Regions from separate parts of the Pseudomonas savastanoi genome, predicted to be linked through region 1. Evidence: riboswitches for the same ligand, from Rfam matches in the RefSeq annotation. Region 1 holds a riboswitch; each other region holds the start of a gene.
The links. A riboswitch is a leader RNA that binds a small molecule or an ion and turns the genes downstream of it on or off. The one in region 1 is predicted to bind cobalamin.
Positions count from the first base shown of each region.

Region 2: linked by a shared signal. The riboswitch ahead of KP808_RS14870 (ABC transporter substrate-binding protein) and the one ahead of KP808_RS14230 (CbtB domain-containing protein) in region 1 are both predicted to bind cobalamin.
Region 3: linked by a shared signal. The riboswitch ahead of cobO (cob(I)yrinic acid a,c-diamide adenosyltransferase) and the one ahead of KP808_RS14230 (CbtB domain-containing protein) in region 1 are both predicted to bind cobalamin.

Region 1 covers NZ_CP076652.1:3,411,873-3,417,008, forward strand. Annotated here, with positions in the region: gene cobN (cobaltochelatase subunit CobN) at 1-1,213, opposite strand, end outside; gene cobW (cobalamin biosynthesis protein CobW) at 1,218-2,282, opposite strand; cobalamin riboswitch at 2,398-2,620, opposite strand; cobalamin riboswitch at 2,679-2,892, shown strand; gene KP808_RS14230 (CbtB domain-containing protein) at 2,989-3,177, shown strand; gene KP808_RS14235 (CbtA family protein) at 3,188-3,895, shown strand; gene KP808_RS14240 (cobalamin biosynthesis protein) at 3,873-4,322, shown strand; gene cobM (precorrin-4 C(11)-methyltransferase) at 4,355-5,104, shown strand.
Region 2 covers NZ_CP076652.1:3,559,887-3,565,022, reverse strand. Annotated here, with positions in the region: gene KP808_RS14880 (ABC transporter ATP-binding protein) at 1-40, opposite strand, end outside; gene KP808_RS14875 (FecCD family ABC transporter permease) at 37-1,059, opposite strand; gene KP808_RS14870 (ABC transporter substrate-binding protein) at 1,056-2,069, opposite strand; cobalamin riboswitch at 2,200-2,399, opposite strand; gene KP808_RS14865 (FadR/GntR family transcriptional regulator) at 2,418-3,134, opposite strand; gene KP808_RS14860 (FadR/GntR family transcriptional regulator) at 3,243-3,977, shown strand; gene KP808_RS14855 (oligogalacturonate-specific porin KdgM family protein) at 4,651-5,136, opposite strand, start outside.
Region 3 covers NZ_CP076652.1:4,329,591-4,334,726, reverse strand. Annotated here, with positions in the region: gene KP808_RS18325 (C40 family peptidase) at 1-474, shown strand, start outside; gene KP808_RS18320 (PQQ-dependent sugar dehydrogenase) at 1,483-2,811, opposite strand; cobalamin riboswitch at 2,931-3,144, shown strand; gene cobO (cob(I)yrinic acid a,c-diamide adenosyltransferase) at 3,236-3,847, shown strand; gene KP808_RS18310 (cobyrinate a,c-diamide synthase) at 3,873-5,136, shown strand, end outside.

The DNA.
Region 1 (5,136 bases):
CCGCAGCAGGCGTGTCGAGCCCCACACCGTTGCCGATCCGCCCGTCGCGGGTCGGATAGTTGGCCAGGATCAACGCCACACGCTTGTCGGCGTTGGGCAGCCGCGCCAGTTCGATCCAGCGCCGCGCCAGTTGCGCGACAAAATCCATCCTGTCCGGCTGGGCGCGGTAACACACCACGTCCGACTGGCTGCGCTCGCTGCGCCAGGCCAGATCCTTGAAACTGATTGGCCGACTGATGATTCGCCCGTCCAGCTCCGGCAAGGCAATGTGCATCGCCAGATCGCGCGCACCAAGGCCCTGTTCGCTGGCCTGCCAGGCAGGTTCGTTGTCCTGCGCGCAGATCGCCTGAATGACCGGCACGTTGCGCCGAAACGGGCGCAGATGCGGCGCTTCCGGACTCGACTGGGCAAAGCCTGTGGTGTTGAGGATCAGCTCGGTTTCAGCCTCGTCCAGCCAGTCCTCCACCTGAGTGAAACAGCCGGGCTCCTTCAGGCTGGCCACGGCTATGGGCAGCGGGTTGATGCCCTGCGCCTGCAAGCGCGCACAGAACTCGTCGATAAAACCGGTATTGGCGGCCTGCAAGTGCGAGCGGTAGAACAGCAGCGCCACGACGGGCTGTCCTGCAACCCAGTCGGCTTGCCAATCGGTGAGCTGCGCACTTGCCAGTCGAGGGTGGTAAATGGCTGTGCGTGGCAACGGTTGGGGCTCGGTCCAGGAATAGTCCCGGTCCAGCCAGCGACTGGCCATGCAACGATACATTTCCAGCGCATTCTGCAAGCCGCCCTGACGCAGAAACTGCCATAGCCGGTCGCGTTCTGCGGCAGGCACCGTGCTCAGGTCGCTCAGTTCAGGATCAGGGCGGTCATCACCAGGCACCAGAATGACCTGAACCCCGCGCGCCGCCAGCTCCATCAGCCGCTCGACGCCGTAACGCCAGTAACCGATGCCACCGTGCAGGGAAATCAGAATGACTTTGGCGTGGCGCAGCACCTCATCGACATACAAGTCGACAGAGGCGTGATTCTGTACCTGCATCGGGTTGGCCAGACGCAGGCTCGGGTAGTCGTCAGGGAGCTGCCGGGCAGCTTCGGCCAGCAGCGCCAGGCTGGAGTCTCCGCTACAGAGAATCACCAGCTCGGCCGGGGTCTGGCCCAGATCGGCAATGCTGTCGTCGGGTACGAAACCGCCGGGCTGGGTTCTCAGTAAATGCATGGGGTCAGCCGACAACTGCAGCGTTGAGCTGCGCTTGCAGGGCCACGGCATCCAGCTCCTGACCAATCAGCACCAGATGCGTGGCGCGCTCTTCGTCGGCGCGCCAGGCGCGGTCGAAGTGCTTGTCAAAACGCGTACCCACACCCTGGATCAGCAGGCGCATCGGCTTGCCGGGAATGGCCGCGAAGCCTTTCACGCGCAGAATGCCGTGCTGCACGACCAGTTGATTCAGTGCGTCTAGCAGCACCTTTTCATCGGCCTGAGGCAATTTCAGGGAAATAGAATCGAAAGCATCGTGATCGTGGTCATCATGATCGTCATCGTCGTGATGATCATGATGGGTCTTGCGACCATCGATGTGCAGCTCGGACTCGGCGCCAACACCCAGCAGCACGCTGATCGGCAGACGACCGCTGCTGGCTTCAATCACCTTGACGGCTGGCGGCAGTTCTTCGGCAACTTCGGCACGCACCGCTGCAAGACCTTCGGCGTCGATCATGTCGGCCTTGTTGAGGATCACCAGATCGGCGCTGGCCAGTTGATCAGCGAACAGCTCGTGCAGAGGCGACTCATGGTCCAGATTCGGGTCGAGTTTGCGCTGCGCATCGACCTGATCCGGGAACGCAGCAAACGTACCGGCCAGTACCGCAGGGCTGTCGACGACAGTGATCACCGCATCGACCGTGCAGGCGTTGCGAATTTCCGGCCACTGAAAAGCCTGAACCAGCGGCTTGGGCAATGCCAGCCCGGAGGTTTCGATCAGGATGTGGTCCAGATCGCCACGACGCGCGACCAGTTCGCGCATGACCGGGAAGAATTCTTCCTGCACCGTGCAGCACAGGCAGCCGTTGGCCAACTCATATACCCGGCCGTTGGCCTCTTCTTCGGTGCAACCGATGGTGCACTGCTTGAGGATTTCTCCGTCGATGCCCAGCTCACCGAATTCATTGACGATGACCGCGATGCGCCGCCCTTCGGCGTTGTCGAGCATGTGCCGCAACAGGGTGGTTTTGCCCGAGCCGAGGAAGCCGGTGACGATGGTGACGGGAAGCTTGGCCAGTGTTTTCATCAGGTGCCCTTTGGCAATGCGGCGGGCAAACAGGACGAGAACCGCGTGCCTGGCACACGGATCGGATCGCCACCGGATCACCCCGCCCGGTTGTAGTGAGAATTCGCAGGCTTTTTGGTCAGCCCGGTTCGAGGCAGGTCTCCTGGCTCACGGCGGCATGGGGCAGGCAATGAAGACCGCTCCGACACGCATTCATCGCGCCTTCCCGCCGCAGCAGTGGCTGTGCAATGAACCTCACCGTTTACAGTTGCGGGGGCAGCTGCGGCGTGTACCGCATTCCCGTCTTAGCTCCATGTGTAACGCTTTACGCATGGAGAACCTCGAGCCGGCAAGGCTACGCAGTGACCGCAGACAGGTCAATCGTTCAGATTGACGATCCCCCGCCGCCCATGCTCTCCTGTACGCCTTGTTTCGGGTGCCCCTCACGGGGTGAAACGGGAAACCGGTGCGCTCACGCTGTCGAGCAAGTCCGGTGCTGCCCCCGCAACGGTAAGCGAGAGAAGGTCTGATCCACTGTGCCACGGCATGGGAAGGTGACCTTGCAGGCCTTGAACGTACGACGTTTGAGCCCCTCGCGAGCCCGGAGACCGGCCCGACATCGTTGCAATGACAAACCCGCGGTGGGCGGGCGCAGTTGAAACCTCTGGCGTCTGCCGGCAGGTTCCTTCGCGCGTGGCCCGCTTGCCAATCATCAAGAGGGATCGCCATGTCGACCATCAGCAGCAGCAGCCACGCCGCCGCCACCAGCTCCACCCGCACTCAACGCCTGACAGCCGCCATCAGCGCTGCGCTGCTGGGTGCCTGTCTGGTGTACTTCGCCGGTTTCTCGCACATCGCGGCCGTACACAACGCCGCACACGATACCCGTCACAGCGCTGCCTTTCCTTGCCATTAAGGACTCCACAATGTTCAAGCGAATCGCACAAACTGCCGGGTTCACGGGCCTGCTTGCGGCCCTGCTGCTGACCGTGCTGCAAAGCTTCTGGGTGGTGCCACTGATCCAGCAGGCCGAAACCTACGAGAACGCAACTGCCGAACAGGCCCATGAGCATGCCGACGGCGCTGATGCCGAGCACAGTCATGCGCATGACCAAGCGGCCTGGGAACCTGAAAACGGCTGGCAACGTGTGCTGTCCACCACGGGCGGCAATCTGGTGGTCGCGGTAGGCTTCGCCCTGATGCTTGCCGGGCTTTACACCCTGCGCGCGCCGGGTCGCACAGTGCAAGGCGTATGGTGGGGGCTGGCCGGTTTCGCGGTTTTTGTGCTCGCGCCAACGCTTGGCCTGCCGCCTGAATTGCCAGGCACTGCTGCCGCCGAACTGAGTCAGCGTCAGGCCTGGTGGATAGGTACGGCCGCATCGACTGCCGCCGGGCTGGCCTTGCTGGTATTTGGTCAGAACTGGCTGCTCAAAGTGCTGGGCGTGGCGATTCTGGTCGTTCCTCACGTGATCGGCGCACCACAGCCGCTGGTCCATCAGAGCATGGCACCCGAAGCTCTGGAATCGCAATTCATGCTTGCCTCACTATTGACCAACGCGCTGTTCTGGGTCGCGATGGGGCTGATCAGTGCCTGGCTGTTCCGCAGAAACGATGCCGACCTGCATCAGGCCTGATTTTCCGACCGTTCAGCCCGGCTCGTCACTGGTGGCCGGGCTGGGCTGTCGCCGCGGTTGCTCTGCAGCGACGTTGCGCGAGCTGATCGAGAACAGCCTTCGCGTGATTGACCTGGAGATTGCCAGCGTCACTGCGCTGGCATGTATCGATCTGAAAGACCAGGAACCGGGCCTGCTTGAACTGGCCGGGCAACTGGCAGTGCCGCTGGTGTTCTTCAACGCCGCGCAACTGGTCGCGTGGGAGCTGCACCTCACCCATCGTTCTGCGCAGGTCTTCCAGACCACCGGCTGTCACGGTGTCGCCGAAGGTTCGGCACTGGCGCTGGCCGCGCAACTGGGAGACGGCACCGCCACCCTGCTGATCGAACGGCAGAAAAGCGCCCACGCCACATTTGCCTTGGCAATCAGCCCTGCGCACAGCGGATAATCTCCCCGCGCTCATCCATTCCGGAGAATTCATTGACTGTCTATTTCATCGGTGCCGGCCCTGGTGATCCCGAGCTGATCACCGTCAAGGGGCAACGCCTGATTCGCACATGCCCAGTCATTATCTATGCAGGCTCACTGGTGCCGCTCGCCGTGCTGGAGGGTCATCAGGCCGTGCAGGTGACCAACAGCGCCGAGCTGCATCTGGAGCAGATCATTGAACTGATAAAGGCCGCGCATGCGCAAGGCCAGGACGTTGCTCGCGTGCATTCCGGCGACCCGAGCCTGTATGGCGCCATCGGCGAGCAGATCCGCCATCTGCGGGAACTGAATATTCCATTCGAAATCATTCCCGGCGTCACCGCGACCGCTGCCTGCGCTGCGCTGCTGGGCGTCGAGCTGACCCTGCCGGATGTTTCGCAAAGCGTGATTCTGACTCGCTATGCCGACAAGACCTCAATGCCCAGCGGCGAGGAGCTGGCCAGTCTGGCCAGCCACCGGGCAACCATGGCGATTCATCTGGGGGTGAACAACCTGCAGCGGATTGTCGACGAGCTCGTTCCACATTACGGAGCCGATTGCCCGGTTGCCGTGGTGCACCGTGCCAGTTGGCCGGATCAGGACTGGGCAGTTGGCACACTGGCGGATATTCAAGACAAAGTGCAGGCCAAAGGCTTTCGCCGCACGGCATTGATTCTGGTCGGACGTGTGCTTGCCGACGACACCTTCAGCGAGTCCTCGCTGTACCGCGCCGGGCATGCACACCTGTTCAGACCGAGCTGATATTGGCGAAGGCGATACTCCGGGCGCAGAAC
Region 2 (5,136 bases), 150 kb from region 1:
CCAGCACCGGTGCGTTGGCCAGATGAGGAAAGGCGTTCATCGCGTGCTATTGCCCCGGATAAGAATCAAAGCGAAGACCGGTGCGCCGATCAGCGCGGTAATGACGCCAATCGGCAGCGCCTGACCCTTGATCAGTGTGCGCGAGAGGATGTCGGCAGCGATCAGGAACAGTGCGCCGCTCAATGCACTCAACGGCACCAGCCGTGCATGGCGCACACCGACCAGCATACGCACCGCGTGCGGGATCACCAGCCCGACAAAACCGATGGAGCCGACGATTGACACCATCACTGCGGTGACCAGGGCTGCGGTCGCGATCAGGATGATCTGCACGCGCCGCACGGCAATCCCCAGTGACGCCGCCGAGTCGCTGCCGAAGGTGAACGCGTCCAGCGCTCGCCGGTGCCAGAGGCACACCAGCAGACCGACCAGCACCGTCGGCACTGCCAGCCATACCGAGTGCCAGCGTACGCCGCTGAGGTTGCCCAGCAGCCAGAACATGATGCCGCGTGCCTGTTCGGAGCTGGCGGATTTGGTGATCAGAAACGAGGTCAGGGCATTGAACAGCTGTGAACCGGCGATCCCGGCCAGAATGATCTGTCCGGCTGCTGTGGTGCCTCGCGACGAATGCGCCAGCAGGGCGACCAGCGAAAACGCCGCCACGGCCCCGGCAAAAGCGCCTGCCGACATCGAAATAGCCCCCGCACCAAAGCCCAGAATGGCGACCAGCACCGCGCCGGTCGAGGCCCCGGCGGAAATTCCCAGCAGATACGGGTCTGCCAGCGGGTTGCGCAACAAGGATTGCAACACCACGCCACAGATCGCCAGCCCGGCCCCGCAGGCTGCCGCAACAATCGCGCGGGTCAGCCGGTAGTTCCAGACAATGCCTTCGTCGATAGGGTCGAGCACATAGCCGGCAGCCCAGAGTTTGTTGGCCAGCACCTGAAAAACCACCTTCAGGCTGATCGAGGTTTCGCCAATTGCTGCGCCGACCATGATCGCCAGCACCAGCACTGCCGAGACCCAGAGCACATGGCCCAGCGCTACCTGTAATCTCATTGTGCAGCGTTGAAACGGTTGGCGGCGTCAGCCAGTTCCTCGAACCCGGTAAACAGGCGCAGACCAGCCTGCATGCCTTCGGCGTCGATGATCACGATTCGGTCATGCTTGACTGCGTCCATGTTGCGCGTCACCGGGTCGCTCTTGAGGAATTCGATCTTTTTCAGGTAGTCGTCGGCCGGGAAGCGGCGGCGATCCATGCGTGCAATCACCAGAATGCTTGGATTGGCCTTGGCAATGGTCTCCCAGCCCACTGTCGGCCATTCTTCGTCGGACTTGACGATATTGCGCATGCCCAGGCTGTTGAGCATGAAGTCCGGGATGCCTTTGCGGCCTGCCACGAACGGGTCGCTGGCGAGATCGGAACTGGAAAACCAGAACAGCGCCGAGACGTCGTTCGCCTTGTTCTGTTTGACGTTGGCAATCGCGGCGCTCAAGCGGGCCTTGAGGTCGGCAACCAGCGTGTCACCGCGGTCCTGTACATCGAAAATCTGCGCCAGTTGCTCGATGCTCTTGTAGATGGTCTCGATGCGGAACGGCTCCAGGCGTGTGCCGTCGGCACCGACCAGATTATCTTTGCCTTCGCAATCGGACGGCAGAATGTAAGTGGGTATTTTCAGGTCATGGAACTGCTCGCGTGTGCCGACCACGCCCTGTTTGCCGACCATCCACTCCAGCTGCACCGCCACCAGTTCCGGACGTTTGCCAATCACCGCTTCAAAGCTTGGGTCGTTGTCGGCCAGACGTTCTACCTTATCGTTCTGCGCCTTGAAGCGTGGCAAAACGTTGTTGAACCACAGCGACGTGCCCACCAGCCGGTCGCCCAGGCCCAGTTCGTAGAGCATTTCAGTGCCGGCCTGACCAATGGTCACTGCCTTGGTCGGTGCATGCGCGAACGTCAGGGTCGAACCACAGTTTTCAAGCGTCAGCGGATACTGAGTGGGGGCGGCGAGGGTCAGGGTGGACAGCGTCAGGCTGGCGGCAAGTACGGCAAGGCGGGGCAGCGACATGAAATGCGGTCTCCGTTGGAGCAGGTGCCAAGGCGCAATGCACATCAGGAAACACATCCCCGGCAAATGACCGGGCACGACGGAAAATGCCGCCGCGTGCGGATGTCCTTCCCGGACACCCCGCCGGTTAGTGGGTTGAAGCAGGTCGGCAGGTCTCCTGACTGGCATGTCATCGCCGGGCTCCGGCCTTCCCGGAGCTGAATCCAGTGGCAGTCATGGAGCAGGCTCGATGCCTACAGTTGCGGGGGCAGTTTCGTTTTGGCCTTGTGCAGACAAAGCGTGCGAATTCCCTGTTAGTTCCTCTCGGAAACCGACGGGCGGCATGGTAAACGATAAGCGTTTTAGTGGCTAATCCTTTGCGCGCAGGCGCAGCAGACTGTTGATCAGATGCAGGCGCATCGCGGCTCGGGCGGCATCCCGATCCTGATGGACAATGGCGTCGAAGATGGTCTCCTGTTCGCGTTGCTGGATGCCCGGATCATCCTCTGCGTACAACGATGCGATATTGCCGAAGCCGCTGCGGGTACGAGGCAGGATGCTGCTGCCGAGCTGGCTCATCACGTCGGTAAAGAAGCTGTTGGCGGTGCACAGTGATATCTGCCGGTGAAACTCGAAGTCGGCCTTCATGGTGTCGTGTCCCAGGCGCGCGCAGCGATGCAGCTCATCGAGTGCCTGACGGATGGCATCCAGTTGCTCGGGCGTGCGGCGTTGAGCCGCCAGCGCGGCAGATTCCGGCTCGATGCTCAGGCGCAGCTCGATGATGGATACCGCGTCGCCGGGTGTGCCGATTGGCGGTTCAACCTGCTGGAAATTCCCTGGCTGCGCTGCATCGACCACGAAGGTGCCGATGCCATGCCGGGTTTCGACCAGACCTTCGGCTTGCAGACGCGACATCGCTTCACGAACCACGGTGCGGCTGACCCCGGTTTCACGGATGATCACCTGTTCGGTAGGAAGCTTTTCACCGCTCTGGATCTCGCCTTCGCGAATTCTGCGCGAAAACTCAGCGACCAGTTGCTGAGTCAGGCTGGAGCGACGGCCTTTTGATGTGGAAGGTTGTTCCATGGCGGGTGATCGGGTCCGTGTCGGGTGGCTGAGTATAACCGTACTCAAGGCGTGTTTTGTGTGGGGATCGCAGCCTATACTCGCGTATCGGACAGAACTGAGGCTGCAATGTCGGACAACGCGCTTTCCTCGCAAAAGAACCATCGACGCCTGGCAGAAACCCTGGTCGACCGCTTCGCCCAGCGCATGCGTGACGGTGTGCTGGTGCGCGGCGAGAAACTGCCTTCCGAGATCCACATCATGGAAGCCGAGGGTGTCAGCCGCACGGTGGTGCGCGATGCGCTGTCGCGGATGCAGGCCGCGGGGCTGGTGGAAACCCGGCATGGCGTCGGTACCTTTGTTCTCGACATGCCACCGCCTGAAGGTTTTTCGGTAGGGCCTGCGACCATCGCCACCTTGTCCGATGTGCTGAATCTGCTGGAGTTTCGCTTGAGCCTGGAAGTCGAGGCAGCAGGGCTGGCTGCGCAACGACGCAGCCCTGAGGCGTTGCTTGAGCTCAAGCGGGCGTTCGATGCGCTGCTCGAAGGTCCGCAGAAATCCGGAACCACCATCAATGCCGATTTTCAATTTCACCTCAAGATCGCCAAGGCGTCAGGCAATGCGTACCTGATCGATATCATGAAACATCTGGGCACCAAGCTGATTCCCCGCACGCGGATGAACTCGGCCTACACAGGGCAGAGCGATCGCAACGCCTACCTGGCCGGAATCAACACCGAACACCGGCAAATCTACAACGCCATCGCCGAAGGCAACGTCGACGCAGCGCGCTCGGCGATGTACCTGCACCTCAACGGCAGCCGCATGCGCCTGCGCCGCACTCAGGCGCTGTACAGCGACTGAGCGATTCAGGACCGGACGCGGAGTTTCTGCCAGACACCTATCGTTCCTCATGCTCCAGTGTGGTGATGCCTTGAGTGACGCTCCGCGGCACAAATCTGCGCCGCACCGCATGCTCTAAAGAGGACGCATAGCGTCCAGAACGGCATGCGACGCGGAGCGTCGCACGATAATCTGCGGAGTTTCTGCCAGACACCTCTCGTTCCTTACGCTCCAGCGTAGGAATGCCTTGGGTGACGCTCCGCGTCACAAATCTGCGCCGCACCGCATGCTCTAAAGAGGACGCAGAGCGTCCAGAACGGCATGCGACGCGGAGCGTCGCACGATAATCCGCGGAGTTTCTGCCAGACACCTCTCGTTCCTTACGCTCCAGCGTAGGAATGCCTTGGGTGACGCTCCGCGTCACAAATCTGCGTCGCACCGCATGCTCTAAAGAGGACGCAGAGCGTCCAGAGCTGCATGTCGACGCGGAGCGTCGCACGATAATCCGCGGAGTTTCTGCCAGACACCTCTCGTTCCTTACGCTCCAGCGTAGGAATGCCTTGGGTGACGCTCCGCGTCACAAATCTGCGCCGCACCCATGCTCTAAAGAGGACGCAGAGCGTCCAGAACGGCATGCGACGCGGAGCGTCTCACGATGGTGAGATTATCGCTCCTCATGCTCCAGTGGGATGCGCTACAGGAAGTTGTACTGCACGCCCACGCGCAATCTCAGCTGGCGCTTGTCATCTTCGGAATCGACCTTGATGTCGCCCACTTCAAAGAATGGCACCCAGTGCTTGTCCCATTTGTATTTGAAGGCCGCGTTCTGTTCGTAGTCGGTCTTGCCGTTGTCATAGCGAATGTAGTCGGCATCGAAGTAGGTGAACTGATACTCGTACGCCCACGGGCCTTTGCTGGCGTAGTTGACCCAGACGTCGTAACGATTGATCGACTGATCGTCCATCTGGTTGTCAGGCATTTCGTGGTTGACCTTGTCCCTGTCCAGCTTGATCGAGTCGTAGCGATAGCGGCCTGACACGCTCAACTGATCGTTTACTTTGTAACCCAGCTTCAGGCCCATTTTATAAGCCGTCGATTTCTCGATGCTTTCCAGTGCAAACGAAGGCGTCAGCAGCCATTTGTCGTCGAGCCGGTATTGATAGCTGACCGTCAATTCGTG
Region 3 (5,136 bases), 920 kb from region 1:
CCGCCCAAAGCACCCCGGATCGTTCAGCGTCCGGTGGTCACTGCTCCCCCTCAGATTCTTTCTCCGGCTGCCGAAGACGTGCTGTTTCGTGCGTTGGGGCTGGTTGGCACGCCTTATCGCTGGGGTGGCAACACGCCTGACTCCGGTTTTGATTGCAGCGGTCTTATAGGTTATGTCTATCGCGATGCAGCGGGCATTTCCCTGCCGCGTTCCACGCGCGAGATGATCGTGATGGGCGTGCCGAATATCCGTCGCGAGCAATTGCAATCAGGGGATCTGGTGTTCTTCGCCACCTCGGGCGGCTCGCAGGTGTCCCACGCGGGCATCTACGTCGGCGAAGGCCGCTTCGTGCATGCCCCGGCCAGCGGCGGCACGGTCAAGCTCGACAGCCTCGACAAGCCTTACTGGCAAAAAGCCTACCTCAACGCCAAGCGCGTCATTCAACCAGCAAATCTGGCGCAGATTCGGCCGTAGCGCTTCGCCTGCCAGCGGTCTGCCTGGAACCTGCAGCACAAAACCTATCGTGCGGCGCTCCGCGTCGCATGCCGTTCCGGACGTGCGGAACGATCATCGCGCCTATCGTGCGACGCAGAGCGTCGAGAACTGCATTCCCACGCTGGAGCGTAGGGAACGATCATCTCAACTGCCGTACGGCGCTCTGCGTCGACATGCCGTTCCGGACGTGCGGAACGATCATCGCAATTATCGTGCGACGCTCCGCGTCGCATGCCGTTCCGGACGCTCCGCGTCCTCTTGCGACGCAGAGCGTCGAGAACTGCATTCCCACGCTGGAGCGTAGGGAACGATCATCTCAACTAACGTACGACCCTCTGCGTCGACATATCGATCCGGACGTGCGGCACGATCATCGCAATTATCGTGCGGCGCTCCGCGTCGCATGCCGTTCCGGACGCTCTGCGTCCTCTTGCGACGCAGAGCGTCGAGAACTGCATTCCCACGCTGGAGCGTAGGGAACGATCATCTCAACTAACGTACGACCCTCTGCGTCGCATGCCGTTCCGGACGTGCGGCACGATCATCGCGCCTATCGTGCGACGCTCTGCGTCGCATGCCTTTCCGGACGCTCTGCGTCCTCTTGCGACGCAGAGCGTCGAGAACTGCATTCCCACGCTGGAGCGTAGGGAACGATAATCTCAACTACCGTAAGGCGCTCCGCGTCGACATGCCGTTCCGGACGTGCGGCACGATCATCGCAATTATCGTGCGACGCTCCGCGTCGCATGCCGTTCCGGACGCTCTGCGTCCTCTTGCGACGCGGAGCGTCGAGAACTGCATTCCCACGCTGGAGCGTAGGGAACGATAATCTCAACTACCGTACGGCGCTCTGCGTCGCATGCCGTTCCGGACGCTCCGCGTCCTCTTGCGACGCGGAGCGTCGAGAACTGCATTACCACGCTGGAGCGTGCGGAACGATAACTCAACTAACGTCCGACGATCCGCGTCAAACCTCTACGCTCGGCGTTATTGAGCTGCCTTGGCCGAGGTCACGCGCCAGATCTTGTTGCCGACATCATCTGCCACCAGCAAGCCGCCGCGCTGATCATTGACCACGCCAACCGGGCGGCCCATGGCTTTTTCGTCTTTGTTGAGGAAACCGGTCAGCACATCGACCGGAGCGCCGTTGGGCTTGCCGCCGCTGAAGGGCACGAACACCACTTTATAGCCGCTGTGCGGTTTGCGGTTCCATGAGCCGTGCTGGCCAATGAACAGACCTTCGTTGAACGGTGCCGCCAGTGTCTTGCCATCGGCGAATACCAGGCCCAGCGAGGCCGTGTGCGGGCCGACTGCGTAATCCGGTGCGATGGCCTTGGCGACCAGTGCCGGGTTCTGCGGTTTGACGCGCTCGTCGACATGCTGGCCGTAGTAGCTGTAGGGCCAGCCGTAGAAAGCGCCATCCTGCACCGAGGTCACGTAGTCAGGCACCAGGTCGCTGCCGATTTCGTCACGCTCGTTGACCGCTGTCCACAGCTTGCCGGTTTTGGGCTCCCAGTCCATGCCGTTGGGGTTGCGAAGGCCGGAGGCGAAAATGCGGTGATTGCCGGTGGCAGCGTCCACTTCCCAGATGGCTGCACGACCTTCTTCCTTGTCCATGCCGTTCTCGGCCACGTTGCTGTTGGAGCCCACTGTGACGTACAGCTTGCTGCCATCCTTGCTGGCGATGACGTTTTTGGTCCAGTGATGGTTGAGCGTGCCGCCCGGCAGGTCGACCACTTTGGTCGGCTGCGCGCTGATCGAGGTCTGACCCGCTTCATACGGGAAGCTGATCAGGCGGTCGGTGTCGGCGACATACAGCTTGTTGCCCACTAGGGTCATGCCAAACGGCGAATTGAGGTTTTGCAGGAACACGGTGCGGGTCTCCGCGACGCCGTCCTTGTCCACGTCACGCAGCAGAGTAATGCGGTTGGCGCTTGGCACGCCCGCACCGGCGCGGCCCATGACTTTTTCCATTACCCAGCCACGAATACCCTTGGAATCATCCGGTTTGGCCGGCGAATTGGTTTCCGCCACCAGCACGTCGCCATTGGGCAATACATACAGCCAGCGCGGGTGGTCCAGGTTTTCGGCGAACGCTGCCACCTGTGTGCCCGGCGCGGCGACCGGTTTTGCGCCTTTTTCCCAACCTACGGCGGGGGCGATGTTGACGGTCGGGATCAGCGTCTTGTTGGGCTCCGGCAGTTTGGGCGAGGGGCCTGTTCCATCCGAGACTTGCAGGGTCGAAGACTCGCCGCAGGCAGCAAGGCCACCGGCAACCAGAAGCAACACTGCGTAGTGGGGTCTGAGTCTGAACATGGTGAATCTCCATAAACAAGGGCGTGGTCCGATAATTGATAGAGGCACTGCGAACCGTCTGGGTTCAATCACGTTTCACAGCGTCGGTGTCGATTGACGCTCCCAGCCCAACCCTCTACCCTTCGCGGTTTGTTTCAGGTGCTCTGCAATCCTTGATTGGCAGGGTGAAACAGGGAAGCCGGTGTGGATCAATCGATCCGATCCCGGCGCTGCCCCCGCAACGGTAAATGAGTCAAGGCTGTGCCTGACGCCACTGTGTTTCGACATGGGAAGGCGCGCAGCCGGGGTAACCCGCTCATGAGCCCGGAGACCGGCCTGAACCACTCAATGGCATCACGGAGGGTGATGCTCTGTGCAGGGCGTTGCCGTGCTGTCCAGTGCTGTCCTTCCGTCTGTTGTCGACTGCCACGAGCGGAGAACCCGGATGAACGAATCCCCCGAACGCGACGAACGCCATCTGGCGCGCATGCTGCGCAAGAAAGCCGTGATGGACGAGCGCATTGCCAGCTCACCCAACGAGTGCGGCCTGCTGCTGGTCTTGACCGGCAACGGCAAAGGCAAGAGCAGCTCGGCATTCGGCATGCTTGCCAGGGCCATGGGCCACGACATGCAGTGCGGCGTGGTGCAGTTCATCAAGGGCCGCAACAGCACTGGCGAAGAAATGTTTTTCCGCCGTTTCCCCGAGCAGGTGCGCTATCACGTGATGGGCGAGGGCTTCACCTGGGAAACCCAGGATCGCCAGCGTGACATTGCCGCTGCCGAAGCCGCCTGGGCCGTGTCTCGGGAAATGCTTCGCGACCCGGCCATTGGTCTGGTGGTGCTCGACGAACTGAACATTGCCCTCAAGCATGGCTACCTCGACCTTGAACAGGTGCTGAGTGATCTGCAGGCCCGCCCGCCGATGCAGCATGTGCTGGTGACCGGCCGCGGAGCCAAACCCGAATTGATCGACCTGGCTGATACGGTTTCCGATATCGGCGTGGTCAAGCATGCGTTTCAGGCCGGTATCCGGGCGCAGAAAGGTATCGAGCTTTGAACCCTTCATCATTGAGCGCACTGCAATGAGAGCTCCGCGCGATTGCCCGGCGGTTTTGATCGCCGCGCCTGCCTCCGGGCAAGGCAAGACCACCGTCACCGCGGCACTGGCACGTTTGCACCGCAATCAGGGCCGCAAGGTTCGGGTGTTCAAGTGCGGGCCGGATTTTCTCGACCCGATGATTCTCGAGCGGGCCAGCGGCGCACCGGTCTACCAGCTGGACATGTGGATGGTCGGTGCCGACGAAAGCCGTCGCCTGTTGTGGGAAGCCGCAGATGAGGCAGACCTGATCCTGATCGAAGGGGTCATGGGGCTGTTCGACGGTACACCGTCCAGCGCCGACCTGGCCCGCCACTTTGGCGTACCGGTGTTGGGGGTGATCGACGGCACGGCGATGGCGCAGACGTTTGGCGCGCTGGCGCTCGGGCTGGCGCGTTATCAGCCGGATCTGCCGTTTGCCGGCGTGCTGGCCAATCGAGTTGGCACGGTACGCCACGCGCAGTTGCTGGAGAACAGCCTGACCGAAGGCCTGCGCTGGTATGGCGCACTGTCCCGGGAAGTCGGTTTCGAATTGCCCAGCCGCCATCTGGGGCTGGTCCAGGCCAGTGAGCTCAACGATCTGGACGTGCGGCTGGACATGGCTGCCGCCGCGCTGGCCAGCACCTGCGAAGTGGCCTTGCCGCCAGCCATAACCTTCACCGCGCCTGACCCGGTTCAGGTCGAGCCGTTGCTCCGCGGTGTGCGCATCGCCATTGCCCGCGACGAGGCCTTTGCCTTTCTGTACGGCGCAAGCCTGGAACTGCTGCGAAACATGGGCGCAGAGCTGAGTTTCTTTTCGCCGATTCATGACCGCGAGCTTCCCGACGCCGACAGCCTGTACCTGCCGGGTGGCTATCCGGAGCTGCATCACGTTGCGCTGGCGGAAAACCTGACGATGCAGGCGTCGATCAGGGCGCACCATATTGCTGGCAAGCCGATTCTGGCCGAGTGCGGCGGCATGCTTTATTTACTCGAAGCGCTGACCGATGTGGAGGGTGTGCGCGCCGAACTGGTCGGCTTGCTGTCCGGTGAGGCGGTCATGCAGAAGCGTCTGGCGGCGCTGGCCTTGCAAGCGGTTGAATTGCCCGAGGGCACGCTGCACGGCCACACGTACCACCATTCGCTGACCAGCACCGAGTTGCAGCCGATTGCCCGTGGCGTCAGCCCCAACGGCGGGCGTGGCGCAGAGGCAGTCTATCGCCTGGGTCGTCTGACCGCGTCCTACGTGCATTTCTATTTCCCTTCCTGCC